2 regions of the Pseudomonas sp. D4-21 genome follow, and region 2 is predicted to be linked to the other one. Evidence: predicted binding sites of a transcription regulator. Region 2 holds the regulator's gene; the other holds the start of a gene.
The links. Region 2 encodes sigma-54, which starts transcription at its own class of promoters, with help from an activator protein. Its sites were predicted from a motif close to ANTGGCATNNANNTTGCTNT; they were not measured.
Positions count from the first base shown of each region.

Region 1: a site for sigma-54 is predicted at 10,043-10,062, ahead of J3Q04_RS17870 (flagellar basal body rod protein FlgF). Genes of this name have one in related genera too.

Region 1 is NZ_CP071664.1:4,007,861-4,022,792, forward strand. Features, by position in the region: gene J3Q04_RS17835 (glycosyltransferase) at 1-1,468, opposite strand, end outside; gene J3Q04_RS17840 (flagellar hook-associated protein 3) at 1,563-3,128, opposite strand; gene flgK (flagellar hook-associated protein FlgK) at 3,142-5,208, opposite strand; gene flgJ (flagellar assembly peptidoglycan hydrolase FlgJ) at 5,219-6,517, opposite strand; gene J3Q04_RS17855 (flagellar basal body P-ring protein FlgI) at 6,532-7,602, opposite strand; gene flgH (flagellar basal body L-ring protein FlgH) at 7,648-8,343, opposite strand; gene flgG (flagellar basal-body rod protein FlgG) at 8,416-9,201, opposite strand; gene J3Q04_RS17870 (flagellar basal body rod protein FlgF) at 9,251-9,988, opposite strand; gene J3Q04_RS17875 (sigma-54-dependent transcriptional regulator) at 10,325-11,887, opposite strand; gene phhA (phenylalanine 4-monooxygenase) at 12,274-13,059, shown strand; gene J3Q04_RS17885 (4a-hydroxytetrahydrobiopterin dehydratase) at 13,159-13,515, shown strand; gene J3Q04_RS17890 (amino acid aminotransferase) at 13,515-14,708, shown strand; gene J3Q04_RS17895 (NAD(P)H nitroreductase) at 14,902-14,932, opposite strand, start outside.
Region 2 is NZ_CP071664.1:995,649-1,010,580, forward strand. Features, by position in the region: gene J3Q04_RS04310 (HPr family phosphocarrier protein) at 1-263, opposite strand, end outside; gene rapZ (RNase adapter RapZ) at 279-1,136, opposite strand; gene ptsN (PTS IIA-like nitrogen regulatory protein PtsN) at 1,139-1,603, opposite strand; gene hpf (ribosome hibernation-promoting factor, HPF/YfiA family) at 1,616-1,924, opposite strand; gene J3Q04_RS04330 (RNA polymerase factor sigma-54) at 2,000-3,496, opposite strand; gene lptB (LPS export ABC transporter ATP-binding protein) at 3,692-4,417, opposite strand; gene lptA (lipopolysaccharide transport periplasmic protein LptA) at 4,417-4,965, opposite strand; gene lptC (LPS export ABC transporter periplasmic protein LptC) at 4,952-5,524, opposite strand; gene J3Q04_RS04350 (KdsC family phosphatase) at 5,532-6,056, opposite strand; gene J3Q04_RS04355 (KpsF/GutQ family sugar-phosphate isomerase) at 6,056-7,030, opposite strand; gene J3Q04_RS04360 (ATP-binding cassette domain-containing protein) at 7,303-8,112, shown strand; gene mlaE (lipid asymmetry maintenance ABC transporter permease subunit MlaE) at 8,112-8,909, shown strand; gene mlaD (outer membrane lipid asymmetry maintenance protein MlaD) at 8,909-9,376, shown strand; gene J3Q04_RS04375 (MlaC/ttg2D family ABC transporter substrate-binding protein) at 9,388-10,041, shown strand; gene J3Q04_RS04380 (STAS domain-containing protein) at 10,050-10,355, shown strand; gene J3Q04_RS04385 (BolA family protein) at 10,470-10,709, shown strand; gene murA (UDP-N-acetylglucosamine 1-carboxyvinyltransferase) at 10,732-11,997, shown strand; gene hisG (ATP phosphoribosyltransferase) at 12,124-12,759, shown strand; gene hisD (histidinol dehydrogenase) at 12,883-14,208, shown strand; gene hisC (histidinol-phosphate transaminase) at 14,210-14,932, shown strand, end outside.

The DNA of each region.
Region 1 (14,932 bases), 2.6 Mb from region 2:
GTTCAAAACCACCGAGGGCCATGAATCGTTCACGCTCGAAAGCCAAGGTCCGACCGACATAGGGATAGGCGCGCATCAGGTCCAGGTTGAAATCCGGCTTGAACACTGGCTCGAAGGACTCGCCGTCCACCAAAGCGCCTTCATCGCTGTAGACGCAAAGGATGCCCGGCCTTCCGGCAACGCGCTCGGCCAGGATCAACAACGCTGAATCGCGCAGCACGTCGCCCGCGCGCAGCACGTAGAACCAATGGGCGCCTTCCAGCTGTGGAACGATGGCATTAAGCTGACTCGGCCAATCCGCCTGGTAAGGCAACTGCAGAACCCGTTCATCCGCTTCGCAAGGAGCATCGGAAAGCACCACTACGGCCTGGGCTGAATACAGCTGGCCCTTGATGCTGCGTAGCGTCGCCTCAAGCGACTCCGCATCGCCGAGCGCGTCGATGACCAAAGGCACGATGTTCGGCCGAAACGGCCAACTATCGATGCGCGCGGGCATGACGCGTCGTTCTACCTCACTGAACCGGCGGACGGCCAGCCATTCCCGATAGAAGTCGGCATAACTATCGCTTTGCGCCCCGACTCGACCATTCACGACGGTATTGCGGTTGCCCAATACGCGGGTTACGCAGAGCTCCTGCCAGGCGTGAGGTTCATCGGTGATCTTGTCCAGATCAATGCAGCGCACCCAACCAGAAGCCGGCGCCGCTTCACCGCTGCGCGCGACAAGCATCTGCGCCAGCCATTCCCACTCTGTCTTTGCTGCCTTGAGCATTTCCGGGGTCTTGCTCAAACGCTCCGGGTAGAGGCGCTCGATACTCAACACGGTATTCAAGGCAATCAGATTGCCGCGCCGCATCAGGCAAACAAACAAGGCGAAGTCGAGCACCGCGACAAAACCGGCACCGTCCTGGATCAACGCAGGCAACAATTCCAGCACATCGGCGCGGCGCATCAGGGTGGAACTGAAATTGCCGATGAAGTTGGTTGGCGTGCTCTCGAAAATTGCCAGCATGTCGTCGCCTTTGAGCAAGGCGTCATTTGGCGAGAAGCGGCAGTTATCCACCCGGGGCGGCAAGATGAAGTTGCCTGCGTCGCACAACAGCCGCAGCGCGAACACCACGCTCACGTCAGCATGATCCATCAACGCCTGGGCCTGCATCGCAATGCTCGGTGCGAATAGACGATCGTCATCGCACAAGACCTTGATGAACTCGCCCTGCGCCTCATCGACACAACGCAACAGGTTGCCCGGCAGTCCTAGCCGTTGAGGATTTTTCAGATAGCGGACCGGATGGGCCGGCTGTTTGAATGACGCGACTATGTTGCGAATCTCATCGTCAGGCGAATCGTCGCAAACGATGATTTCAACGTTTTCGTAGGTCTGGGCCAACGCACTGAGCAGTGCCTGGTCGAAGAACCGCGGGTTGTAGGCAGGAATGACGATACTGACGAGGGGAAGTGACTTCACGGTTTAAACTCTCGAGCGGCGGGCCCCGGCCTTTTCAGGCCGGAGCCCCGGAACCGCTTAAAAAAAGACGGTTGGCGGCTCGGTCGATACCGGCTCAGATCTTGTTGAACAGACCCAACTGGGCGATCTTGCTGAACGCCAGTTGCGAGGCTTGCAGCATGGTCTGTTGCAATGTCAGGCGGGTTAATACCTCGGCCGAATCGGAGTCACGGATCGACGATTGGGTCTGTTTATTGGCCAGCATCAAGCTCTGGTTGGTGTCGCTCTGGGTGTCCAGAGCGGCACCACGACCACCCACGGAACTCAGGGCGCTGGACAATTGATCGGTGCCGCTTGCCAGGTTGCCGATGCCGGACGCCAGCGAAGCCTGCAGTTTCTGCAACGCTATCGGATCGTTGTTGGTCGGTGTGTTCAACGCGGTTTTCAGCTGATTCACGGTGTCCAGGATGTTCTGGGTTTCGTGGGTGTTGACCGCGATGCTGAACTGATCGTCTGCGGCTGGCGTGCCGTCCAGGGTGAAGCTCACGCCTGAAGCGGTGGCTACGTTACCGGCCAGGGTGCCGCTGGACACGGGTTGGCTGTTAGCGGTCAGCGGCGCTGCGTAAAGGTCGAAATCGGTGGCGCTGGTGAACTTCAACACGGCCGCCCCCGTAGGGAAACTGGCGTGGTAGGCCACCGGATCGGTGATTTCGCTGCCGGTGACTTGCACCGCGGTCGGGTTGCCAGGACTGCGCATCGGAACAAAGGTGTCCGGCTTGGCAGCCAGGGTGAAGGTATGGCCTGGCAACACCGTGCCAGGGACATCGCCCGTTTGCAGATTGATGTTCAGGGTCAGCTCCACACCACGGAACTGGACCGCCTGCCCGCTCTTGCTGTTAGGGTCGAACGCGCCGCCCTGGCTCGCTTCGGCGGTCACGTCATTGCCGAGCGAGTCGGTGATTCTCAGTTGCGTGCCGCTGGTGAACTCCACGGTGTACGGCTCGCCGCTGCGGAACTTGCTGTTATAGCTAACGCTGGAGGAAACCTGGCCGTCGGACAAGACCACGCGCCCGTCATCCACCGGCGGCGCGGTCCGAGTGACCTGGCTGCGGCTGGTGTTGACGGCTTGCTGGAACACCTCCCAGCCGGTGCTGTTGGTGGCCATCGACATGGTGTCACCGACCGGCAGGTCGAGCGTCACCTGGTCGCCGTTGTAGCTGTAGCTACCATCGGTGTTGCGGGTGAACGGGACGGTGTCACCCTTGGAACCGGAGAAGATGTACTTTCCGTTTTCGTCCTTGCTGTTCATCAGGCTCAGCAACTGTTCTTCGATCTGCGCCAGCTCCGAAGCGTTGGCCTGACGATCAGCGTCGGTGTAACCGGCGTTACCGGCACCGACAGCCAGTTCCTTGGCGCGCTGCAGCACGTTGCCGATGCTGGTCATCACCGCTTCGGTGGTACCCAGGGTGGCCTTGATGGTGTTGGCGTTGGTTTCGTACTGGGCCAGCATCGAAGCCTGGGTACCCAATTGCAGCAGACGCGAAGCGCCCACCGGATCATCGGCGGCGGTGTTCACGCGCACCAGGCTGCTGGCCTCTTCGCTGGTCTTGACCACGTTGGCGAAGTTCTTCTGGTAGTTCGCAGCCGTGCTTTCGTAAAACTGAGAAGTAGAAATGCGCATGGGCTACGGCTCCTTAAAGACTGTTGATCAATGTGCTGAAGATTTCCTGCGCAGCCTTGATGATCTGCGAAGACGCGGTGTAGTACTGCTGGAACTTGACCAGATTGCCGGTCTCTTCATCCAGGTCAACGCCCGACAGCGAGTCGCGGGCATTCTTGGCGTTGTCCAGGATCGCGCCGGTGGCGGCGCTGTCCAGCTTGCCTTGGGCGGCCTTGGCACCGACGCCTTCCACCAGTTTGCCGTAGGCATCGTTCAAGGAAATGCCCTTGCTGGCCGAACCGGTATCCACGGTTTTGGCGGTCTGCAAGCCAGCGAGCACGGTACCGTTACGGTTATCAAGGCTACCAGGCTGACTGAGGCTTATATCGATGCCGGCACCGTCGGAAGGCGCGCCGGCGATGGACATATCGAACGTGACGGTACGCTGCACCGGCGGTACGGACGAATCCATGATCGGGGCGCCGGTGGCGTCCTTGAGCGGAACGCTCAGGCTCAGGGTGTTGCTCTGACCGGGTTTGATGGTGCCACTGCTGATCACGCCGCCCTTGGCATCGAGCAACTGATAAGCCTGGCTGGTGCCACCGGCCGACGTCGCCCCGAACACCACTTTGACCGGCATCGAATTCTTGATGCCGTTCTGGATGATGCTGGTAGTGGCTTCGTCGTAGATGTCCAGCTTGGTGGTCATGGTCGGCTGGCCGCTGGCCGGAATGGTCAGCGTGCCGCTGCCGCCCGGCGTGATGGCGGCGCCCAGCGGCGCGGCAATCGCCAGCCGCTTGGAGTCGGTCATCTCGGTCTTGATGCTGCCCGCGGCGTTGCGGGTCGGGGTGATCTTGAACGAGTCACCGACGGCCGCGGTGCCGTTGGCGAAGGTCAGCGAGAAACCATCGACCACCGGTGCCGGCGTGGTCGCGGTGTTGAACGCACCCATCGGCGTGTTATCGGGCAGACGCTGGACGGTGTAGTCGGTGGCGCTGGTGAAGGTGATCTTGTAGTCGTTGGTCGTCAGCTTGCCCGTGTCTTCGATCGACACGTTGAAGTTGCCGGACCCGGCGCTGTTGCCCAGCGAGGCAACGCTGCGCTGGCTCATCTGGGCCGCACTATTGATGCTGCTGAACAGGTTGGAACCGAATGCGCCGTTCTTGTCGATACCCGAGGCCTGGATGCTGTTCATCTGGTCGGCGACGACCAGCGCCACACGGCCCAGCTCGTTCATGGCCGGGTCGAGGACGGTGCTGCGGTAGCGCATCAGGCCACCGATTTCACCGCCGGTCATCACCTGGGTGATGTCCATGACGCTGGAGCCGCTGTTGAGCTGGATGCCAATGCGACCGGGGTCGTTCTTGTCCGGCACCGCTTCCAGTTTATTGGTGATATTGCCCATGACCAGTGGCTGGCCGGATCCCAGGTAGATGTCCAGGCTGCTGCCGTTCTCCACGACCTGAGTGCCGGTGAAGGTGGACAGCTGGCGAATGGTCTCGCTGCGGGCATCGAGCAGGTCGTTCGGCGCGCCGCCGGCGTTGGAAACTTCGGCGATTTTCTTGTTCAACTGGGCGACGGTGGTGGCCAGGCTGTTGATCTGCTCGACCATGTTCGACAGGTTGCCGTTGATGTTCTCGCTCTGCGCCGTCAACTGGCTGGCTACCGAATTGAAACGGTTGCTCAAGGCCTGTGCATCGCTGAGCAGCAACTGGCGAGAGGCGTCGTCGCCCGGCTTGGCGTTGACGTTCTGCACCGAGGCGAAGAACTTGGTCAGCGCGCCGTTGAGGCCAGTGCCGCTGTCCGACAGCAGGGAATCAAGCGGTGTGATCTGCCCCTGGTAGGCCGCCGCATCGCTGTTGAGCGAGGTGGTGGTCTTCAGTTGCGCTTCAAGATAGGAGTTGTAGACCCGGCGTACGTCCGCCAGGGTCGTGCCGGAGCCGATGAACACGTTGCCGTACTGGTTCGACGCCTTGGTGGTCTGCACGGTCTGCTGACGCGAATACCCTGCGGTATCGACGTTGGCGATGTTGTTACCCGTGGTCACCAGTGCGGTCTGGCTTGCGGACAGACCCGACATCCCGATATTGAGCAAACTCATGGTTCAGACCTTATAAAGTCGTGGTGGCACCAGCCGAAGCGTAGTTTTGGTAACTCGTCATCTGCCGGGCTATGTTCGAAATCTTGCTGGCGTAGTTCGGGTCGGTGGCGTAACCGGCCTTCTGCAACTCGCGTACAAACTGTTCCGGGTTATCGGCCGACTTCAGCACAGCTTGATAGCGACTGTTGCTTTGCAGCAGATTGACCAGGTCATGGAAACTGTCACGGTACGAGGCGTAGGAACGGAACTCGGCCGTCTCCTTGACCATCTCGCCATTGCGGAATTCGCTGGTGATCGCCCGCGCCGAATCGCCCTTCCAGTTCGCGCTGGCCTTGATGCCGAACAGGTTGTGGCTGCTGCTGCCATCGGGCTGTCGCATCACCGATTTGCCCCAACCGGTTTCGAGAGCAGCCTGGGCCACCAGGTAACGAGGGTCGACGCCGATACGGTCCGCTGCTTCCTTGGCCATTGGCAGCATGGCGTTGACGAATTCATCGGCATCGCGGAAGGCCTTGCGCGCCGGCGCCAGCGGTGGCTGGGCCACGGCGCGGCCATAGACTTGCATGTCGCCTTTGGGCTCGGCAGCCTTGAGCGCGGCCAGCCAGTCACCGTTGGCCAGCTCACCGGAAGCCGGCTTGACGGCGGCAATGGCGCGATCAGGCAAGACGTTCTGCGCCATCGCTTCAGGCTTGACCGATGCCGAAGGCACCAACCCCGCGAGCAAGCGGTCGGCGAGTTTCGGTGGCAGGGCCAGGCGGCGCTGGTTGATCAATTCCATGTCGTTACGGTGAATGCCCTCGGCACCTTGCGGCGCGCTCACGGCACGCGACGCCCAGAGTGGGCGCTGGCCGTTGCTGCGCGACAACGGCCCGTCGGGCAGCGTTCCGGCCGCCACAGGCGTGGGTACTGGCGCCTTGGCCTTGTCCAGCGCCTCTTGCTGCTTGGCGGCCGATAAGGTGGCCGCCTCGCCCGAGGCCAGCGGTTTGTTCTTCGACATCTGGCGCAGCAGCACGTCAGCCAGGCCGATACCGCCGCCCTCGCGGGACATGGAAACGGCCAACTGCTGGTCGTACATTTCCTGGTATTGCTTGGCTTCCGGCGTGTTCATCGGATTGTCCTTGCCGAGGGCCTCGGTGGCCGAACGCATGGACTTGAGCATTTCGCCGAGGAACAGCGACTCGAACTCCTGCGCCACTTTGCGCAGGTTGCCTTCGCTGTTCTTGTCGCCGACCTTGAGCTGATTGAGGCGATTGAGGTCCGAATAGGACGCTGAATCCCCACTGATCAAGGCGCCTTTGCGCATATCCACCATGACCGCTTTCCTTAAATCACGATCAGGTCGGCTTGCAACGCGCCGGCCTGCTTCAAGGCTTCGAGAATCGCCATCAGGTCGCCCGGTGCCGCGCCGACCTGGTTCACCGCCCGGACGATTTCATCCAGGGTCGTGCCCGGGCCGAACTTGAACATCGGCTTGGCTTCCTGCTCGGCATTGACCCGCGAACGCGGGACCACGGCGGTCTGGCCGTTGGACAATGGGCCCGGCTGGCTGACGATCGGGTCTTCGGTGATGGTCACGGTCAGGCTGCCGTGGGTCACGGCGGCTGGCGAAACCTTGACGTTCTGGCCAATCACGATGGTGCCGGTGCGCGAGTTGATGATGACTTTCGCCACCGCCTGGCCCGGGTCGACTTCGAGGTTTTCCAGGATCGACAGGTAGTCGACCCGCTGGCTCGGATCCAGTGGCGCGGTGACGCGGATCGAACCGCCGTCGATGGCCTGGGCCACGCCTGGGCCGAGCATGTCATTGATCTTGTCGACGATGCGCTTGGCCGTGGTGAAGTCGGAACGATTGAGGTTCAGCGTCAGGCTGTTGCCCTGGTTGAAACCGCTCGGCACCGCACGTTCAACCGACGCGCCGCCAGGGATGCGCCCGGCCGACGGAACGTTGACGGTGATCTTCGAACCGTCGCGCCCTTCGGCATCGAAACCGCCCACCACCAGGTTGCCCTGGGCGATGGCGTAGACGTTGCCGTCGATACCCTTGAGCGGGGTCAGCAACAAGGTGCCGCCGCGCAAGCTCTTGGAGTTACCGATGGACGAAACGGTGATGTCCACCTGCTGGCCGGGCTTGGCGAAGGCCGGCAGATCGGCACTGACCGACACCGCCGCTACGTTTTTCAACTGCACGTTGCCGGAGCCCGCCGGCACCTTGATGCCGAACTGCGACAGCATGTTGTTGAAGGTCTGCAGGGTAAACGGTGTCTGTGTGGTCTGGTCACCGGTGCCATTGAGGCCAACGACCAGGCCGTAGCCGATCAACTGGTTGGAACGCACGCCGGAAATACTGGCGATGTCCTTCAGGCGCTCGGCTTGAGCGCTGAAGGCTGCCGACATCACCAGGGCACCGATCAACAGCTGTTTAAGATTCAACTTGATCACCTAGAAAGGGAACTTCGGGCTGAGGAAGAAGCGGTCGAACCAACCTGGCTGACTCGCATCGGCAAAGGCACCAGTGCCCGAATAGGTGATGCGCGCATCGGCCACGCGAGTGGACGAAACGGTGTTATCGGTGGCGATGTCATCGGCCCGAACCATGCCGGCGATGCGTACCAGTTCGTCACCGGTGTTGAGCGTCAGCCACTTTTCACCCCGTACGACGATGATGCCGTTGGGCAGGACGTCGGCCACCGTCACGGTGATCGAACCGGTCAGGCTGTTGCTCTGTCCCGACTTGCTGTCGCCCTTGGTGGCACGGTCGGCGCCATAGCCGGCGTTGAGGCTGAGATCGTTGCTGCCGATCGGATTGTTGGTGGTCAGGCCCGAGCCGAACAGCGATGTCAGGCCGACGCTGGTCTCGCTGGTCTTGTCGATCTGCGAGTTGGCGTTCTTGCTGGCCTGGGTCCGCTCGTTCAGGGTGATGGTGATGATGTCACCGACCCGGAAAGCCTTGCGATCGCTGTACAGGTTCTGCTCGAAACCGGCCTGGTAGATCGAACCGTTATTGGCCGCCGCCGGCAACGGTGTGCGCGGCAACACCGGAGCGTAGTACGGGTCATTGGGCCTTGGCGTTGGCGCGACACAGCCCGCCAATGTGGTGATCCCACTCAATGCCAGAACAGATACGAAGCGATTCATGACCCTACCTCTTGGTGTTGCAGGCGACCCTGGAGCCGCCCTGTCTACGTGATGACGAATGTTGCGACGCGATTACAGGTTCTGCGTGACGAACGAGAGCATCTGGTCGGCGGTGGAGATCACTTTGGAGTTCATCTCGTAGGCGCGCTGGGTGGTGATCATGTTGACCATCTCCTCAACGGTGCTCACGTTCGACGTTTCCAGGGTGTTCTGCAGCGTGGTGCCGAAGCCGTTCAGGCCAGGCGTGCCGACTTGTGGCGCGCCGCTGGCAGCGGTTTCCATGAACAGGTTGTTACCCACCGCTTGCAGGCCGGCCGGGTTGATGAAGTCGGCGGTCTGCAGGTTGCCGATCACCTGGGAGGCCGGGTTGCCCGCCACGGTGATGGACACGGTGCCGTCGCGGCCCACGGTGAAGGTCTGGGCATCGTTCGGGATGATGATGGCCGGTTCCAGGGCGAAACCACTGGCGTTGACGATCTGGCCATTGGAATCGAGGTGGAAGGTACCGTCGCGAGTGTAGGACGTGGTGCCGTCCGGCTGCAGGATCTGGAAGAAACCGCGACCGTCGATGGCCATGTCCAGCGGCTGCTCGGTGGTCTGCAGGCTGCCGGCGTTGAAGTTTTTCTGGGTGCCGACGATGCGCACACCAGTACCCACTTGCAGGCCCGACGGCAATTCGCTGTCCTGGGTCGACTGGGCGCCTGGCTGGCGTTTTACCTGGTAGAGCAGGTCCTGGAACTCGGCGCGATCACGTTTGAAACCCGTGGTCGAGACGTTCGCCAGGTTGTTGGAAATGGTGGACAGGTTTGTGTCCTGGGCGGACAGACCTGTTTTGGCAACCCAAAGAGCCGGAAGCATTCGATTCTCCTCTCACGCCTGTTTTTCGGCGCAGCGCTGTAATTAGTGATTAGATCTGCAAGACCCGAGCCATGGCCTCATCGCCTTCTTTGGCGGTGTTCATCATCTTGACGTGAAGCTCGAACTGCTTGGCCAGGGCCAGCACCGAAGTCATTTCATCCACGGCATTGACGTTGCTCGCTTCCTGGAAGCCCGACACCAGTTGTACGTTGGCATCGATGGGCGCGGGCTGGCCATCCTTGGTACGGATCGAGCCGTCGAGGCCCTTGGTCATGTTCTTGAGGTCAGGGTTGACCAGTTTGATTCGGTCCACCTCAGCCATCACCCGCGGGCCTTCGCCCATGGCGCGAATGCTGATGGTGCCGTCCTGCCCGATTTCGATTTTCTGCTCTGGTGGCACGGCGATCGGACCGCCATTGCCCATTACCGGCATGCCGTTGCCGGCCCGCAGCACACCCAGGGCGTCAACGTTGAGGCTGCCGGTACGCACGTAGCTTTCACCGCCGTCGGGATTCTGCACGGCCATCCAGCCCGGCCCGCTGACCGCCACGTCCAGGTCGCGACCGGTTTCAACCAGTGCTCCCGGGGTGAAGTCAGTGGCAGGCCGCTCGGACATGGCAAACGCCCGCGCCGGAAAGCTGTCGCCGAACACCGGCATCGAACGTGCCTGCTCCAGGTCTTTCTGAAAACCATTGGTGGAGATGTTCGCCAGGTTGTTGGCATGGGCCCGTTGCGCCAGTGCGTTCTGGCTGGCGCCGGTCATTGCCACATAAAGGTACTTGTCCACTGTCGTTCCTCTGCATGCCGGACGTTTGCCGCCCACTGCTGTGTTGCACAGCCTTAAGCAAATTGCAGACCAACTTATTTCTGACGCTGGTGGGGCCGGTAAATAAAGGACTTGGCGGAATTGAAAGGGATTATGGAAACGTATCGAAGACGAAAAACCGGCGGTGTCGTGCCGCTTACGGCAAGTGTCCGCCTAACCTGATCAAATAGACGCCCCGTGGCGAGGGAGCTTGCTCCCGCTGGGCCGGTCCGACGCCTCGGGCGTAGCGGCTCCACACTTTTGGCGATTGCTACGCAACCGAGCGGGAGCAGCTCCCTCGCCACGAAGCGTCTATCATCACACGCCGGGTTCTTTGCCCACCTCATACTCACGCAACTTATTGGCAATCGTCGTATGGGAAACCCCCAACCGCTTGCCCAGTTGCCGGCTGCTCGGGTGTTCGGAATACAGGCGCTCGAGCACGGCCTTCTCGAAACGGCCGACGATCTCGTCCAGCCCTCCGTCGAGGGAAAAGTCACCGAGGGGTTGGCGCACGCCGTAGTCCGGCAGGCGAATGTGTTCGGCCTTGACCTTCCCGCCGTCGCATAGGGAAACGGCCTGGAACAGCACGTTTTCCAGTTGCCGGACATTGCCTGGCCAGTGGTAATGACTGAGCCGGTCCATCGCCGCTGGGGCCAGTCTTGGCAGTGGGCAGCCAATCTGGCGACTGGCCTGGTCGAGGAAATGCTCGACCAGCGGGGCCAGCCCGTCGAGGCATTCGCGCAGCGGCGGGATGTGCAGAGAAAGCACATTCAGGCGATGGTACAAATCTTGACGGAATTCTCCCCGGGCACAGAGTTCGGACAAATCGACCTGGGTCGCGCAGATCACCCTGACATCCAGGTAGACCTCTTCGTCACTGCCTACGCGGCGGAAGCAACCGTCCTGTAGGAAACGCAGCAATTTCACTTGCAAGCGCGGACTCATTTCTCCGACACCGTCGAGAAACAGCGTACCGCCCGCCGTCAGCTCCAGCAGCCCGAGCTTGCCTTCGGCCCGCGCCCCTTCGAAGGCGCCGGGCCCGTAGCCGAACAGTTCAGTCTCGGCCATGGACTCCGGTAATCCGGCGCAGTTGAGCGCCATCAACGGCGATTGCCCCCGTGGGCTTGCCAGGTGACAGGCACGGGCCAGCAATTCCTTGCCGGTTCCGGTTTCGCCTTCTATCAATAGCGGCGCGTCCAGCGGCGCCATGCGCCGGGCCTCGCGGACCACCGCCGCCATTACCTTCGAACTCTGGAAAATACTGTCGAAGCCGCGCAGTTCCTGCTTGCGCACGTTATAGATGCGCTCGCCCACCCGGTCGGCGCGGTGCAAGGTCAGCACCGCGCCGGCCATCGCCTCGCTGTCGTCGTGCTCCGATTGCAACGGCGCGATGTCCGCCAGGAACACATCGCCCTTGACCTTGACCCGCAGGCCATTGATCCGCGATTGGTTGGCCCGCACCAGTTCCGGCAGGTCGAAGTCCTCGGCGTAGCGGGACAAGGGAATCCCCGGCACCTCGTCGACCCGCACCCCGAGCAACTGCGCCGCCGCCCGGTTGGCCGCGACGATGGAGCCGCCCATGTCGATGGACAACACCGGAAACTCCAAGGCGCCAAGCAAGGCATTGAGTTCCATGTGCCGACGCTCGCTCGGCATCAGCCCTACGCGCTTGACGCCGAACACCCCGGCGATGCCTTCGAACTTCGGACGCAACGCCTGGAACTGGATGTTGATCAGGTTCGGGCAGTGCAGGTAGATCGCATTGCCATGCTCGCCACCGACCTCGCCTCGGGCGACGTTGATGCCGTATTCCACCAGCAGATTGAGAATGTCCCGCAGGATGCCGATGCGGTTCTGGCAATGGACTTTGATACGCATGAGAGGCCCGATGCTGTTCACTTAAGGTTTGTTTGATTCATTGTGGCGAGGGAGCTTGCTCCCGCTGGGGCGCGAAGCGGCCCTGTTTTTTTGGGGCTGCTGCGTAGCCCAGCGGGAGCAAGCTCCCTCGCCACGGTTTTCTGCGCTGCGGCGCAAATAGCCGTCAAGATTATGTGACAGTTTGAGGACCTTTCCCAGCCGAAAATACCTGCAACACCGAGACTCGCCAGAATACGTAACGGAAACTTTACACTTTATGCATGACTGGCGGTTGTTCGGCCAGCTAGCCCTGCTGCGCCTGCCCCTGGTTTGGGTTATCCCTTATGCATCGCTGGAGATAACAACAAACAAATCTTCCCTTTGAGGGATATCAGCAGGAGAGCAGCATGAAGCAGACGCAATACGTGGCCCGCGAGCCCGATGCGCAAGGTTTTATCCACTACACCGCTGAAGAACACGCAGTGTGGAACACGCTGATCACCCGCCAGCTGAAAGTCATCGAAGGCCGTGCGTGCCAGGAGTACCTGGACGGTATCGACAAGCTGGGGTTGCCCCATGACCGCATCCCGCAGCTGGACGAAGTCAACAAAGTGCTGGGCGAGACCACGGGCTGGCAGGTCGCCCGGGTGCCCGCGCTAATCCCTTTCCAGACCTTTTTTGAGTTGCTCGCCAGCAAGCAGTTTCCGGTGGCGACCTTTATTCGTACCCGTGAAGAACTGGACTACTTGCAAGAGCCGGACATTTTCCACGAGATCTTTGGTCACTGCCCTCTGCTGACCAATCCCTGGTTTGCTGAATTTACCCACACCTACGGCAAACTCGGCCTACAGGCCTCCAAGGAAGAACGCGTCTACCTGGCGCGTCTGTATTGGATGACCATCGAATTCGGCCTGGTGCAGACGCCGCAAGGCCGGCGCATCTACGGCGGCGGCATTCTCTCGTCGCCCAAGGAAACCGTGTACTGCCTGTCAGACGAGCCGGAGCATCAAGCCTTCGACCCGCTGGAAGCCATGCGTACGCCTTATCGCATCGACATCCTGCAGCCAGTGTATTTCGTGCTGCCCGAGCTCAAGCGCCTGTTCGACCTGGCCCACGAGGACATCATGGGCATGGTCAAGCGCGGGCGGGAACTGGGTCTGCACGCACCGAAATTTCCACCGAAAGCCGCGTGAACCGCTGGTTTTGATTCCAATTGAGTCTGTTGCGCCTCGCGACTTTGCTTTAGCGTGGCTGCATCGACGTTTTCCAAATATCCGATCCGGGAACCCACCATGACCACTTTGAACCAAGCCCATTGCGAAGCCTGCCGCGCCGATGCCCCACAGGTCAGCGACGAAGAACTTCCAGTACTGATCAAGCAGATCCCCGACTGGAACATCGAAGTGCGCGACGGCGTGATGCAGCTGGAAAAGGTTTTCCTGTTCAAGAATTTCAAGCACGCCCTAGCGTTCACCAACGCCGTCGGCGAGATCTCCGAGGCCGAAGGTCATCACCCGGGCCTGCTTACCGAATGGGGCAAAGTCACCGTCACCTGGTGGAGCCATTCGATCAAGGGCCTGCACCGCAACGACTTCATCATGGCCGCCCGCACCGATGAAGTTGCCAAGACCGCCGAGGGCCGCAAGTAATGCATTTCGATGCCATCGGCCGCGTGCCCGGCGACCCGATCCTGGGCCTGATGGAGGCCTACGGGGCGGACTGCAACCCTGGCAAGTTCGACCTGGGCGTTGGCGTCTACAAGGACGCCCAGGGTCTGACGCCGATTCTTCAGTCAGTGAAACAGGCCGAGCAGTGGCTGGTGGATCGCCAGTCCACCAAGACTTACATCGGCGGTCATGGCGACGCCGCGTTCGGCCAATTGATGAATGCGCTGGTGCTGGGCGCCGATTCACCGTTGATCGCCGGCAAACACGCCGGTGCCACCCAGACCCCAGGCGGCACCGGCGCCCTGCGCTTGAGCGCCGACTTCATCGCACAGTGCCTGCCGGGCCGTGGTGTCTGGTTGAGCAACCCGACCTGGCCGATCCACGAAACCATCTTCGCCGCCGCGGGCGTCAAGGCCAGTCATTACCCCTACGTGGGCGCCGACAACCGCCTGGATTTCGAGGCAATGCTCGCCACCCTGGGCCAAGTGCCAAAAGGCGATGTGGTGTTGCTGCACGCGTGCTGCCACAACCCGACCGGCTTCGACCTGTCTCACGAGCAATGGCGCCAGGTGTTGGAAGTGGTGCGCAGCCGTGGCCTGCTGCCGTTGATCGATTTCGCTTACCAGGGCTTCGGCGACGGGCTGGAGCAGGACGCCTGGGCCGTGCGGTTGTTTGCCGAAGCGTTGCCCGAGGTGCTGGTCACCAGTTCATGCTCGAAGAATTTTGGCCTTTACCGCGACCGCACCGGTGCGCTGATTGTCTGTGCTCGCGATGGGGAAAAATTGACGGACATTCGCAGCCAACTGGCCAACATCGCCCGCAACCTTTGGTCGACGCCGCCGGATCATGGCGCGGCGGTGGTGGCGACGATCCTCGGCAATCCGGAACTCAGGGGCCTGTGGGCCGACGAAGTGGAAGCCATGCGCCTACGCATCGCTCAACTGCGCGGCGGTCTGCTGGAAGCACTCGAACCCCACGGCTTGCGTGAGCGCTTTGCCCATATGGGGGTGCAGCGCGGGATGTTTTCCTACACCGGCCTGACGCCGGAACAGGTCAAGCACCTGCGCGAGCGCCATAGCGTCTATATGGTCGGCACCGGCCGGGCCAACGTGGCCGGCATCGATGCGACGCGCCTGGATGCGCTGGCGGTGGCGATTGCGGATGTTTGCAGGTAGCTTTCTGTCGCCGCTGGTCTCGTGGCGAGGGAGCTTGCTCCCGCTGGGCTGCGCAGCAGCCCTAAAGTAGAAGCTTAAGATTGTCAGGCTGTCTCTGCTCGACACTTTGGGGCGGCTTCGCCGCCCAGCGGGAGCAAGCTCCCTCGCCACGATGGATCCAAACAGCCTCGAGTCATCCGCCGCCCTTGAGAAGTTATTCCCCCGTCCAGGCCCGGACAAACCGC
Region 2 (14,932 bases):
TCGAAATAGTTGTTGATCAGCGCCACCAAGGCATCCATCGCCTCCTGGGCCTGTTCGCCCTCGGTGCTCAAGTGGATCTTGGTGCCCTTGCCAGCGGCGAGCATCATCATCGCCATGATGCTTTTACCATCGACGGTACTCTCAGGCGTGCGCCCGACCCGGATCGTGGTCTCAGGAAACTGACCCGCCACACCTACGAATTTCGCCGACGCTCGGGCATGCAAACCCAGCTTGTTGATGATTTCAATTTCACGAGCAGGCATCGCGGTGTGAATCCTTTAGCTGAGGTCGCGGTGGCGAACCTGGACGTTCTTCAGGGATTGTTGCAGGAGCTGACCCAGGCGTTCGGTCAGGTAGACGGAGCGGTGATGGCCACCCGTACAGCCAATGGCGATCGTGACGTAGGCGCGGTTGCTAGCGGCAAAGCGGGGCAGCCATTTGAGCAGGTAGCTGGAAATGTCCTGGTACATCTCTTCGACATCCGGCTGGGCGGCCAAGTAGTCGATTACCGGTTGGTCCAGCCCGGACTGCTCGCGCAGTTCCGGTTTCCAATAAGGGTTGGGTAAACAGCGGACATCGAACACCAGGTCGGCATCTACCGGCATTCCGCGTTTGAAACCGAACGATTCGACGAGAAAGGCCGTACCCGGTTCTGGCTGGTTCAGCAGGCGCAACTTGAGGGTGTCGCGCAGTTGATACAGGTTCAGGTTCGTGGTGTTGAGCTTGAGGTCCGCCAGGTCCGCGATGGGCCCGAGCAGTTGGCTTTCGTCATGGATCGCTTCGGCCAGGGAGCGGCTCGCATTGCTCAGTGGATGGCGCCGGCGAGTTTCGGAGAAACGCTTGAGCAAGGTTTCTTCGTCGGCATCCAGGTAGAGCACATCGCATTGGATATGGCGGCTGCGCACTTCCTCGAGCAGTTCGGGGAAGCGCGACAAGTGGCTGGGCAGGTTACGGGCATCGACCGACACGGCGACCAGCGGTTGCGCCAGTTCGGTGTGGATCAGGGCGCGCTCGGCCAACTCCGGAAGCAGGCCTGCCGGCAAGTTGTCGATGCAGTAGTAGCCGCTGTCCTCGAGCACATTGAGGGCGGTACTTTTACCGGAGCCGGAGCGGCCACTGACGATGATCATGCGCATGTTTAATGACCGTTCTGCTCGTCCAGGACAACCTGATACAAAGCGTCGTTACTCGTTGCGCTGCGCAGTCTTTCGCGCACTTCCTTGCGGTCCAGCATGCTGGCGATCTGGCGCAGCAGCTCAAGGTGCGCATCGGTCGCCGCTTCCGGAACCAGCAATACGAACAGCAGGTCGACCGGGGCGCCGTCGATGGCGTCGAAATCTATGGGTGCTTCAAGGTGCAGTAGCGCGCTGATGGGCGACGTACAGCCTTTGAGGCGGCAATGTGGAATGGCGATGCCGTTGCCAAAACCGGTGGAGCCTAGTTTTTCACGGGCGATAAGGGCCTCGAAGACGTCCTGCATTTCCAGATCCGGCACTTCGCGGTGGATCAGGTTGGCAATTTGTTCGAGGGCTTTCTTCTTACTGCCACCCGGCGCGTTCACCTGGGAACGGCCGGGGGTCAGGATGGTTTCTAGTCGGATCATGGATTGGGGGGGTTAACGACCGGTTGCGCCCTGGAGGAGGCTCTGGGTCTTTTCCTTATGCTTTTTGAGTTGGCGATCCAGCTTGTCGGTCAGCAGGTCAATCGCGGCATACATGTCATCATGCTCCGCATTGGCAACCACTTCTCCGCCGGGAATATGCAGTGTGGCTTCGATCTTCTGCTTCAGCTTTTCGACGTTCAGAATGACTTGCACGTTGGTGATCTTGTCGAAATGCCTCTCCAATCGGTCGAGTTTTTCGCCGATGTAGGTGCGCAGGGGTTCGGTCACTTCCAGTTGGTGTCCACTGATGTTGACTTGCATACAGCTTCTCCTTCGTTGCCAGTGCATAAAGCGGCAGGCTGGGTGCCTGCCACTGGAACGCTGTGGCGTGGCCTGTTACATCAACCGCTTGCGTTCGCTCGAAGGTGCGATCCCCAGGGATTCGCGGTATTTGGCGACGGTACGGCGGGCCACCTGAATGCCTTGTGCCTCCAGTAAACCAGCGATCTTGCTGTCACTCAACGGCTTTTTCTGATTTTCCGCCGCGACCAGTTTTTTGATGATCGCGCGGATGGCCGTGGACGAGCATTCGCCGCCTTCGGAGGTGCTGACGTGGCTGGAGAAAAAGTATTTCAATTCATAGATGCCCCGAGGGGTATGCATGAATTTCTGGGTGGTCACCCGTGAAATCGTCGATTCGTGCATGCCCACCGCCTCGGCAATGTCATGCAGGACCAACGGCTTCATCGCTTCGTCGCCATATTCCAGGAAGCCGCGCTGATGCTCGACGATCTGGGTGGCGACTTTCATCAGGGTTTCGTTGCGGCTCTGCAGGCTCTTGATGAACCAGCGCGCTTCCTGCAACTGGTTGCGCATGAAGGTGTTGTCGGCGCTGGTATCGGCGCGTTTGACGAAACCTGCGTACTGGGCGTTGACGCGCAGCTTGGGCATCGACTCCTGGTTGAGCTCCACCAGCCAGCGATCGTTGTGCTTGCGCACGATTACGTCGGGGACGACGTATTCGGGCTCGGTGGATTCGATCTGTGAGCCAGGACGCGGGTTGAGGCTTTGCACCAGCTCGATGACCTGGCGCAGTTCATCTTCCTTGAGCTTCATGCGACGCATCAGTTGGCTGTAGTCGCGTCCGCCCAAAAGGTCGATGTAATCGGTCACCAGGCGCTTGGCTTCGGCCAGCCACGGGGTTTTGGCGGGCAATTGGCGCAGCTGCAGCAACAGGCATTCGCCCAGGTTGCGAGCACCGATGCCGGCGGGTTCGAACTGCTGGATGCGATGCAAGACGGCTTCGATCTCGTCCAGCTCGATGTCGAGCTCGGGGTCGAAGGCTTCGAGGATTTCTTCCAGCGTCTCGTCCAGGTAACCCTGGTTGTTGATGCAATCGATCAGGGTCACGGCGATCAGGCGATCGGTATCGGACATCGGCGCCAGGTTCAATTGCCAGAGCAGATGACTCTGCAAGCTCTCGCCGGCGGACGTGCGGGTAGTGAAATCCCATTCGTCGTCATCGCCGCTCGGCAGGCTGCTGGCGCTGGTCTGATAGACGTCTTCCCAAGCCGTGTCCACGGGCAGGTCGTTGGGAATGCGCTCGTTCCATTCGCCATCCTCAAGGTTGTCCACCGTGGGGGCGGCTTCCTGTTGGTAGGTTGGTTCCTGGATTTCCGGGGTGGTTTTCTGCTCGACATTGTCGGCCAGTGGATCGGTGTTGTCGAAGTCGTCGCCCTCTTCCTGGCGTTCGAGCATCGGATTGGATTCCAGGGCCTCTTGGATTTCCTGTTGCAGGTCCAGGGTCGACAATTGGAGCAGGCGGATGGCCTGTTGCAGCTGCGGTGTCATCGTCAGCTGCTGGCCCATTCTCAAGACTAGCGATGGTTTCATGGCAGGGGCTTAACACCTTATTTGCCGGCGCACATGCGCCATCCACTACAGGGCGCCGGAGCGCCAAACTTAAGCAAATTATATGCCTGAAACTGAAGTGTTTGCCTAGGGGGCGTCTTCAATTAATTGAGAGTGCCCCACGGGTCGTCATCGGACATTCGGCGCCACCCAGGCCTTCGCCTGAGGCTTCGTGGCTTAAAGGCGGAACTCGTGGCCCAGATACACTTCCTTGACCAGCTCGTTGGCCAGGATGGTGGCCGAGTCGCCCTCGGCGATCAACTGGCCGTCGTTGACGATATAGGCGGTCTCGCAGATGTCCAGTGTCTCGCGCACGTTGTGGTCGGTGATCAGCACGCCGATCCCCTTGGCCTTGAGATGATGGATGATCTGCTTGATGTCGCCCACCGAAATCGGGTCTACGCCGGCGAAGGGTTCGTCGAGCAGAATGAATTTCGGCGCGGTAGCCAGGGCGCGGGCAATTTCCACGCGACGACGTTCGCCGCCGGACAGGCTCATGCCCAGGTTGTCGCGAATGTGGCTGATATGGAATTCCTGCAGCAGGCTCTCCAATTCCTGACGGCGGCCGGCCTTGTCGAGCTCCTTGCGGGTCTCGAGGATGGCCATGATGTTGTCGGCCACCGACAGTTTGCGGAAGATCGACGCTTCTTGCGGCAGATAACCGATACCGGCCTTCGCCCGGCCGTGCATCGGCTGGTGGCTGACATCCAGGTCGTCGATCAGTACGCGGCCCTGGTCGGCCTGAACCAGCCCGACGATCATGTAGAAACAGGTTGTCTTGCCCGCGCCGTTGGGGCCGAGCAAGCCAACGATCTGGCCGCTGTCGATGGACAGGCTGACATCGCGCACAACCTGGCGGCTCTTGTAGCTCTTGGCCAGGTGCTGGGCTTTCAGAGTTGCCATTACTGCGCCTTCTGCTCGTCGGTTTTCTTTTTCGGCTGGATCACCATGTCGATCCGCGGACGCTGTTCGGTCACCTTGCTGCCAGTGGCACGGCCGGCGCTGGCCAGCTTCTTGACCGTGTCGTAGACGATCTTCTCGCCTTGGGTCACGTTGTTGTCCTTGTCGACGACCTTGGCGCGGTCGATCAATACAACGCGGTCCTGGGCGGCGTGATACTGGATGGTGACCCCGTAACCCTGCACAGGCTTGGTGTCGCCTGCGGTCTGCAACTGTTCGAAGTACGCCAGGTTGCCCACGGATGTCACTACGTCGATATCGCCGGACTGGGTGCGGGTGATGGTGACGGTATTGCCGGTCACCTTCATCGAGCCCTGGGTAATGATCACGTCACCCTTATAGGTGGCGACACCGTTCTTGTCGTCCAGTTGCGCGTCGTCGGCCTGGATGCGGATAGGCTGGTCGCGGTCGTTGGGAAGGGCCCAGGCGCTCGCGCTTCCCAGTGCAGCGCCCAGACTGAGCAAAATAGGGAGGGTTTTAGCGAGCTTCATACTGTCCTCTTACTTTCGATAGCAGGTGTATCCTGCTTTCCTTCAAATACGCCTTCATTCCCACGCCGGTCGACACGCCGCCAGCGCCGTCGATTCTAACGGGTTGCTCGGTCTGCGCATATTCTCGCTGCGGGAAGACCGTCATGCGACTGCTGGTGATGATGGTCGTACGGTTCTTTTCATCGGTCCGTGCGATGCGCACCGAGTCGATCAGTTCGACTTCGGTGCCGCCGGGATTGACCTCGGCCCGTTCGCTCTGCACGTGCCATGGAAATTCGGTACCCCGGAACATGTTCAGGTCCGGTTTGGTCACCAGCGTGACGTCGCTGGCCTTTACATGATCGACCTTGTCGGCCGTCATTTCGTACTGCACCTTTCCGTCCGGCAGGTATTGCAGGGTATGCGTATTGGTCGCATACCAGTCGATGTCATTTTCCTCGACCTTGGCCGCGGGTTGGTCAAGGAAGCGTTCCGGGCTGATGTTCCAATAGCCCACCGCAGCGAAAATCGCGGCGATGCAGCTGAACACCAGAATGGTGCGAATCTTCTTGCTTAGCATAAATGGCTCACAAGTATGCGGCGTTGGCCGCTTCGAGGTGGCCCTGGGCACGCAGGATCAGTTCACAGAATTCACGGGCTGCACCTTCGCCGCCCCTTGCCGTGGTGACGCCATGGGCGTGCTCGCGCACGAACGCCGCTGCGTTGGCCACTGCCATGCCCAGGCCGACCCGACGGATGACCGGCAGGTCCGGCAGATCGTCGCCCAGGTAGGCGACCTGTTCATAGCTTAGATTGAGTTGGCCAAGGAGCTCGTCCAGAACCACCAGTTTGTCTTCGCGGCCCTGGTAAAGGTGGGGGATGCCCAGGTTCTTCGCCCGCCGTTCGACCACCGGGGTCTTGCGGCCGCTGATAATGGCCGTTTGCACGCCCGAGGCCATCAGCATCTTGATGCCTTGGCCGTCGAGTGTGTTGAAGGTCTTGAATTCGCTGCCGTCTTCGAGGAAATAAAGGCGGCCGTCGGTGAGTACACCGTCGACGTCGAATACGGCGAGCTTGATGGTCTTGCCCCGTTGCAGCAGGTCGGTCGTCATTACATTACTCCAGCACGCAGCAGGTCGGACAGGTTGAAGGCGCCGATCGGGCGGTCTTCGTCATCCACTACCACCAGTGCGTTTATCCTGTGGTCTTCCATGATTTTAAGGGCTTCGGCGGCAAGCATGTCGGCGCGGGCGGTCTTGCCGTGCAGCGTCATGACTTCGTCGATGGTTGCGTTGCGAATGTCGATCGCGCGGTCGAGGGTGCGGCGCAGGTCGCCGTCTGTGAAAATCCCGGCGAGCTTGCCGTCGGCTTCGAGGATCACGGTCATGCCCAGGCCCTTGCGGGTCATTTCCATCAGCGCATCTTTGAGCAGCGTGCCGCGTTGCACCTGCGGCAGCTCTTCTCCGGCGTGCATCACGTTTTCGACTTTCAGCAACAGGCGACGGCCCAGCGCGCCACCGGGATGGGAAAAGGCGAAATCCTCCGCCGTGAAGCCCCGGGCTTCCAGCAGGGCCACGGCCAGGGCATCGCCCATGACCAGTGCCGCGGTGGTGGAGGAGGTCGGGGCCAGGTTCAGCGGGCAGGCTTCGTGCTCGACATGGACATTGAGGTTCACCTCGGCGGCCTTGGCCAACGGGGAGTCCGGGTTGCCGGTGATGCTGATCATCTGGATGCCCAGGCGCTTGATCAGCGGCAGCAACGTGAGGATTTCATTGGTCGAGCCGGAGTTGGACAGGGCCAGGATGACATCGTCCCGGGTAATCATGCCCATGTCGCCGTGGCTGGCTTCGGCCGGGTGGACAAAAAATGCCGTCGTGCCCGTGCTCGCCAGCGTGGCGGCGATCTTGTTGCCGATGTGGCCGGACTTACCCATGCCGACCACGACCACGCGGCCCTTGCTGGCCAGAATCATCTCGCAGGCACGTACGAAATCAGCGTCGATGTGGGCCAGTAAGCCTTGTACGGCTTCGAGCTCGAGGCGGATGGTACGTTGTGCCGATTGAATCAGGTCGCTGGATTGGCTCATGTCAGATCGTATAGCCCGATGAAAAGGCGGCGATTATAGCGGTAATGAACGATTCCCTCACGTTAGTTCGTCACGCTTTGTTCGAACGGTTGCAAGGCTGGACATAAAATGTGGTGTTTTACCTTAAGCCAGGCTTAACGGGCGGGGGGTTGGCCTTGGGCGCCTGACGCTTGCAGTGATATAGTTCGCCGCCGGTTCGTGTGCCCGGCGGTACCGGCATTTGTCGGCTGGCCTGGGCATTCGGATATGAGGCTGCATCGCAAGGAGTTTAGATGAGTGCCGACAACGCCTACGCGGTCGAGCTGAAGGGACTGTCCTTCAAGCGAGGGACGCGCAGCATTTTCAATGACATCGATATTCGCATCCCGCGCGGCAAGGTGACCGGCATCATGGGGCCTTCCGGGTGCGGAAAGACCACGCTGCTGCGGCTGATGGGGGCACAACTGCACCCTAGCGCCGGCGAAGTCTGGGTCAATGGCCAGAACCTTCCAAAGTTGTCGCGCAGCGATTTGTTCGATGCGCGCAAGCATATGGGGGTGCTGTTCCAGAGCGGCGCGCTGTTTACCGACCTCGATGTGTTCGAGAACGTGGCGTTTCCCCTGCGGGTCCATACCGAACTGCCGGACGAAATGATCCGCGACATCGTTTTGCTCAAGCTGCAGGCCGTCGGGCTGCGCGGGGCCCTGGATTTGATGCCGGATGAACTGTCCGGTGGCATGAAGCGTCGCGTGGCGTTGGCGCGGGCCATCGCCCTCGATCCAAAAATCCTCATGTACGACGAGCCCTTTGTTGGCCAGGACCCCATTGCCATGGGCGTGCTCGTGCGGTTGATCCGCCTGCTCAATGACGCCCTGGGCATCACCAGCATCGTGGTGTCCCACGACCTGGCCGAAACCGCGAGCATCGCCGACTACATCTATGTCGTTGGCGATGGCCAGGTGCTGGGGCAGGGTACGCCCAAGGAATTGAAGGATTCGGACAACCCACGCATTCGCCAATTCATGAAAGGTGACCCGGACGGTCCGGTGGCGTTTCATTTTCCGGCCACGGATTACCGTACCGATCTGCTGGGGAAGCGCTGATGCGCAAGAAATCATTAATAGAAAGAATTCGCCTGTTCGGCCGTTCCGGCATCGACGTGCTGGCCGTGCTGGGGCGTTCCACGCTGTTCCTGATGCACGCACTGCTCGGACGCAATTCGACCGGAGGCGGTTTTGGCCTGCTGGTCAAGCAATTGCATTCGGTGGGGGTGATGTCCCTGGTGATCATCGTCGTCTCGGGCATCTTCATTGGCATGGTACTGGCGCTCCAGGGCTTCAGCATCCTGTCCAGCTATGGATCGGAGCAAGCGGTCGGGCAAATGGTCGCGCTGACCTTGTTGCGCGAGCTCGGGCCCGTGGTGACGGCGCTGCTGTTCGCTGGGCGTGCCGGGTCGGCGTTGACCGCTGAAATCGGCAACATGAAGTCCACCGAGCAGTTGTCCAGCCTGGAAATGATTGGTGTCGATCCGCTCAAGTACATCATTGCCCCGCGCCTGTGGGCCGGCTTCATCTCGCTGCCGGTGCTGGCGATGATCTTCAGTGTCGTGGGGATCTGGGGAGGCTCCTGGGTGGCCGTCGATTGGCTGGGGGTCTATGAAGGTTCCTACTGGTCCAACATGCAGAACAGCGTCGACTTTCTCGACGATGTGCTCAACGGTGTGATCAAGAGTGCCGTATTCGCTTTCGTGGTCACCTGGATCGCCGTGTTCCAAGGTTATGACTGTGAGCCCACGTCAGAGGGGATCAGCCGTGCCACAACCAAGACCGTGGTCTATGCCTCGTTGGCCGTCCTGGGCCTTGACTTTATTCTGACCGCCTTGATGTTTGGAGATTTCTGATGCAAAACCGCACCCTGGAAATCGGTGTCGGCCTTTTCTTGCTGGCTGGCATCCTGGCTTTGCTGCTGCTGGCCCTGCGAGTCAGTGGACTGGCGCCGACCGCGAGCACCGATACTTATAAACTTTATGCTTATTTTGACAATATCGCCGGTTTGACGGTCAGAGCCAAGGTAACCATGGCCGGTGTCACCATCGGCAAGGTCACGGCAATCGATCTGGACCGCGACAGTTTCACCGGTCGGGTAACGCTGCAACTGGAAAAGCGGGTGGATAACCTGCCGACTGACTCCACTGCATCGATTCTCACGGCTGGGCTGTTGGGCGAGAAATACATCGGTATCAGCGTGGGTGGGGAAGATGCCTTGCTCAAGGACGGTGGGACCATCCACGATACACAGTCGTCCCTGGTGCTCGAGGACCTGATCGGTAAATTCCTGCTCAATACCGTGAACAAAGACGCCAAATGAGGAGCTATTGAATGATCTCTATCCTGCGACGCAGCCTGCTGGTCTTGCTGGCGGCCCTGCCGCTGATGGGCAATGCCGTGGCGGCGCCTTCGGCGCACGACATCATCAAGACCACCACGGATCAACTTCTGGCGGATCTCTCTGCCAATAAGGAAAAGTACAAGCAGGACCCGGGTGCGTTCTATGAATCCCTGAACCGTATCGTCGGGCCGGTCGTGGATGCCGATGGCATTTCCAAGAGCATCATGACCGTCAAATACTCGCGCAAGGCTACGCCCGAGCAGATGACCCGCTTTCAGGAAAACTTCAAGCGCAGCCTGTTCCAGTTCTATGGCAACGCCTTGCTCGAGTACAACAACCAGGGCATCACGGTCGATCCGGCCAAGGATGAGTCAGGTGATCGCACCAGCGTCGGCATGACGGTCAAGGGCAATAACGGCGCCGTATATCCGGTGTCCTACACGCTCGAGAAAATCAGCGGCGAGTGGAAAGTACGCAACGTGATCATCAACGGCATCAACATCGGCAAGTTGTTCCGCGATCAATTCGCCGATGCGATGCAGCGCAACGGCAACGACCTGAACAAGACCATCGACGGTTGGGCGGGTGAAGTCGCCAAGGCGAAGGAAGTTGCCGAAGATGCCCAAGAGAAGCAGCAACAATGAATGCGTCGGTGAGTGAGTCGGCCGTTCGCCTGGGCGAGTCTGGCGAGTTGCTGCTCAGTGGCGTGCTGGATTACCGCACCGGTCCGGGTTTGCGCAAGCAGGGCCAGGCGTTGATCCAATCCGCCAAGGCCGCCGAGTTGGTCATTGACTGCTCGGCGGTGGAAAAGTCCAGCAGCGTCGGTCTGTCCCTCCTGCTGTGCTTCATGCGCGACGCCAAGGCCGCCGGCAAGACGTGGAGCATCCGTGGGATGCCTGAGGACATGCGCGAAATAGCCCAGGTCAGCGAATTGACCGAGCTGTTGGAGCACCCCTGATTCACAACTTCGTAAAAGCCCCCCGTCAGAGTCCTGCTTCGCGGGGTTCGCAGGCGCGGGGCTTTTTTGTATGATGTGCGACCCGTGCGCACAGGGCGCCGATTGAGGTTGAGCATGCAGGCTGTAGAAGTGAAGAGCTTCCTTGAAGGAAAGCTGCCTGGTACGCAGGTGGAAGTTGAAGGCGAAGGCTGCAATTTCCAGCTGAACGTGATCAGCGATGAACTGGCGGCGTTGAGCCCGGTGAAGCGTCAGCAGAGCATCTATGCCCATTTGAACCCATGGATCGCCGATGGCAGCATCCACGCGGTCACTATGAAATTTTTCAGCCGCGCGGCCTGGGCCGAGCGCACCTGAGCCCAAGGGCGTCGAGATTCTTATGGATAAATTGATTATTACCGGCGGCGTTCGCCTCGATGGCGAAATCCGTATTTCCGGAGCAAAGAACTCCGCGCTGCCGATCCTGGCCGCGACGCTGCTGTGCGATGGCCCTGTGACCGTGGCCAACCTGCCGCACCTGCACGACATCACCACGATGATCGAGCTGTTCGGCCGCATGGGCATCGAACCTGTGATCGACGAGAAACTCGCCGTCGAAATCGACCCACGTACCATCAAGACCCTGGTCGCGCCGTACGAGCTGGTCAAGACCATGCGTGCCTCGATCCTGGTGCTCGGCCCGATGGTCGCCCGTTTCGGTGAAGCCGAGGTGGCGCTCCCTGGCGGTTGCGCCATCGGTTCGCGTCCGGTGGACCTGCACATCCGTGGCCTGGAGGCCATGGGCGCGGTGATCGATGTCGAGGGCGGCTACATCAAGGCCAAGGCCCCTGAAGGCGGCCTGCGTGGCGCGCATTTCTTCTTCGATACCGTCAGCGTGACCGGGACCGAGAACATCATGATGGCCGCCGCATTGGCCAAGGGCCGCAGCGTGCTGCAAAACGCCGCTCGCGAGCCCGAGGTGGTGGACCTGGCGAACTTCCTGATCGCCATGGGCGCCAAGATCAGCGGCGCTGGCACCGACACCATCACCATCGATGGCGTCGAGCGCCTGCACTCGGCCACTTACAAAGTGATGCCGGACCGTATTGAAACGGGCACCTACCTGGTTGCCGCCGCCGTCACCGGTGGCCGCGTCAAGGTCAAGGACACCGATCCGACCATCCTTGAAGCTGTGCTGGAAAAACTCAAGGAAGCTGGCGCCGAAGTCACCTGCGGCGAAGACTGGATCGAAGTGAACATGCACGGCAAGCGGCCGAAAGCCGTCAACGTGCGGACCGCTCCCTACCCAGCGTTCCCGACCGACATGCAGGCGCAGTTCATCTCCCTCAACGCCATTGCCGAAGGCACGGGCGCGGTGATCGAGACGATCTTCGAAAACCGCTTCATGCACGTCTATGAGCTGCACCGCATGGGCGCCAAGATCCAGGTCGAAGGCAACACCGCCATCGTCACCGGCGCCGAGAAACTCAAGGGCGCGCCGGTCATGGCAACCGACCTGCGGGCCTCGGCCAGCCTGGTGATCTCGGCCCTGATCGCCGAGGGCGATACCTTGATCGACCGCATCTACCACATCGACCGCGGCTACGAGTGCATCGAAGAAAAACTGCAGATGCTCGGCGCCAAGATCCGCCGCGTGCCGGGCTAGTTCCGGCTGCATGGCACAAGGATGTGCCAGGATTTCGTTTCAAATCGAGGGTGGTTGCGCCCTCGATGTATGTCCGGCGCCGCTTGCGACCGGGCATGAGTACCTTGATTAGGACTGACGTTTCCCATGTTGACCATCGCACTGTCCAAGGGCCGCATCCTTGACGACACCCTGCCGCTTCTGGCTGAAGCGGGCATTGTGCCGACCGAGAATCCGGACAAGAGCCGCAAGCTGATCATCCCCACGACCCAGGCCGACGTGCGCTTGTTGATCGTGCGCGCCACCGATGTGCCGACGTACGTGGAGCATGGCGCCGCCGACCTGGGCGTTGCCGGCAAGGACGTACTGATGGAATACGGCGGCCAGGGTTTGTACGAGCCGCTGGACCTGCGCATCGCTCGCTGCAAGCTGATGACCGCTGGCAAGGTCGGCGCGCCCGAGCCCAAAGGGCGCCTGCGGGTCGCGACCAAGTTCGTCAACGTTGCCAAGCGCTACTACGCCGAACAAGGCCGCCAGGTCGACATCATCAAGCTCTACGGCTCGATGGAGCTGGCGCCGTTGATCGGCCTGGCGGACAAGATCATCGACGTGGTCGACACGGGCAACACCCTGCGCGCCAACGGCCTGGAACCCCAGGATTTCATCGCCGACATCACCTCCCGGCTGATCGTCAACAAGGCTTCGATGAAAATGCAGCACGCCCGTATCCAGGCTTTGATCGATACCCTGCGCAAGGCAGTGGAATCGCGACACCGCGGCTGATTCACCTGCGCGACCTTGAGTCGCGCCCGTCTATCCGCGTCATAGCCAATTTTCTCAGGTGCCCCCGCGAATGGACTGGTAGCTTAGGGCGCCTGAGCATTTGCCATTAATGAGGCCCTCGCTATGACCGCTCCCACCTCGATTCGCCGACTCAATGCTGCCGACCCGGATTTCGCACATCATCTGGATCATCTGCTGAGCTGGGAGAGTGTGTCCGACGACTCGGTCAACCAGCGGGTGCTGGACATCATCAAGGCCGTGCGCGAGCGTGGCGACGATGCCTTGGTGGAATTCACACAGAAGTTCGACGGCCTGCACGTGGCGTCGATGGCCGACCTGATCCTGCCGCGCGAGCGTCTGGAACTGGCCTTGACCCGAATCACCGTGGCCCAGCGCGAAGCCTTGGAAAAAGCCGCGTCCCGGGTACGCAGTTATCACGAGCGGCAGAAACAGGATTCGTGGAGCTACACCGAGGCCGACGGCACGGTGCTGGGCCAGAAGGTCACGCCGCTGGACCGCGCCGGCTTGTACGTGCCGGGTGGCAAAGCGTCCTATCCGTCCTCGGTGCTGATGAACGCGATCCCGGCCAAGGTCGCCGGCGTGACTGAAGTGGTCATGGTTGTCCCGACCCCGCGCGGCGAAATCAACGAACTGGTGCTGGCTGCCGCCTGCATTGCCGGCGTGGACCGGGTGTTCACCATCGGCGGTGCCCAGGCCGTGGCCGCGTTGGCCTATGGCACGCAAAGCGTGCCGCGGGTCGACAAGGTAGTCGGTCCGGGCAACATCTATGTCGCCACTGCCAAGCGCCACGTGTTTGGTCAGGTCGGCATCGACATGATTGCTGGCCCTTCGGAAATCCTCGTGGTGTGCGACGGTCAGACCGATCCGGACTGGATCGCCATGGACCTGTTTTCCCAGGCCGAGCATGACGAAGATGCCCAGGCCATCCTGGTCAGCCCGGACGCCGAATTTCTCGACAAAGTGGCCGCCAGCATCGACAAGTTGCTGCCGACCATGGACCGCGCCGAGATCATCAACACCTCCATCAATGGCCGTGGTGCCCTGATCAAGGTCGATGACATGGAGCAGGCCATCGAAGTCGCCAACCGCATCGCGCCGGAGCACTTGGAACTGTCGGTTGCCGATCCCCAGGCTTGGCTGCCGAAGATCCGCCATGCCGGCGCGATCTTCATGGGCCGTCACACCTCCGAGGCGCTGGGCGACTATTGCGCCGGACCGAACCATGTACTGCCGACCTCCGGCACCGCGCGCTTCTCGTCGCCGCTGGGGGTTTATGACTTCCAGAAACGCTCCTCGATCATTTTCTGCTCGGAGCAGGGCGCGTCCGAACTGGGCAAGACCGCGTCGGTGCTGGCCCGTGGCGAATCGCTGAGCGCCCACGCCCGCAGCGCCGAATACCGCATCAAAGACGAACGGAAGGGGAACTGAAATGAGTAGATTCTGGAGCCCGTTCGTCAAGGACCTGGTGCCGTATGTGCCAGGCGAACAGCCGAAGCTGACCCGCCTGGTCAAGCTCAACACCAACGAGAATCCCTATGGCCCATCGCCCAAGGCCCTCGCGGCGATGCAGACCGAACTCAATGACAACCTGCGCCTGTATCCGGACCCCAATAGCGATTTGCTGAAAAGCGCCGTCGCCCGGTATTACGGTGTGCAAACCAACCAAGTGTTCCTGGGCAACGGTTCGGATGAGGTGCTGGCGCACATCTTCCACGGTCTGCTTCAGCACAACCAACCGGTGTTGTTCCCGGACATCAGCTACAGCTTCTACCCGGTCTATTGCGGGCTGTACGGCATCGCGTTCGACGCGGTGCCGCTGGATGAACAGTTCCGGATCGACCCGACGGATTACGCCAAGCCGAACGGCGGGATCATCTTCCCCAACCCGAACGCGCCGACCGGCTGCCTGCTGGCGCTTGACGCGGTCGAGCAGATCCTCAAGGGCAGCCCGGATTCGGTGGTGGTCGTCGACGAGGCTTACATCGACTTTGGTGGCGAAACGGCCATCAGCCTGGTGGATCGGTATCCGAACCTGCTGGTCACGCAGACGCTGTCCAAGTCTCGCTCGTTGGCGGGATTGCGAGTGGGCCTGGCGGTGGGGCATCCGGATCTGATCGAAGCGTTGGAGCGGATCAAGAACAGCTTCAACTCC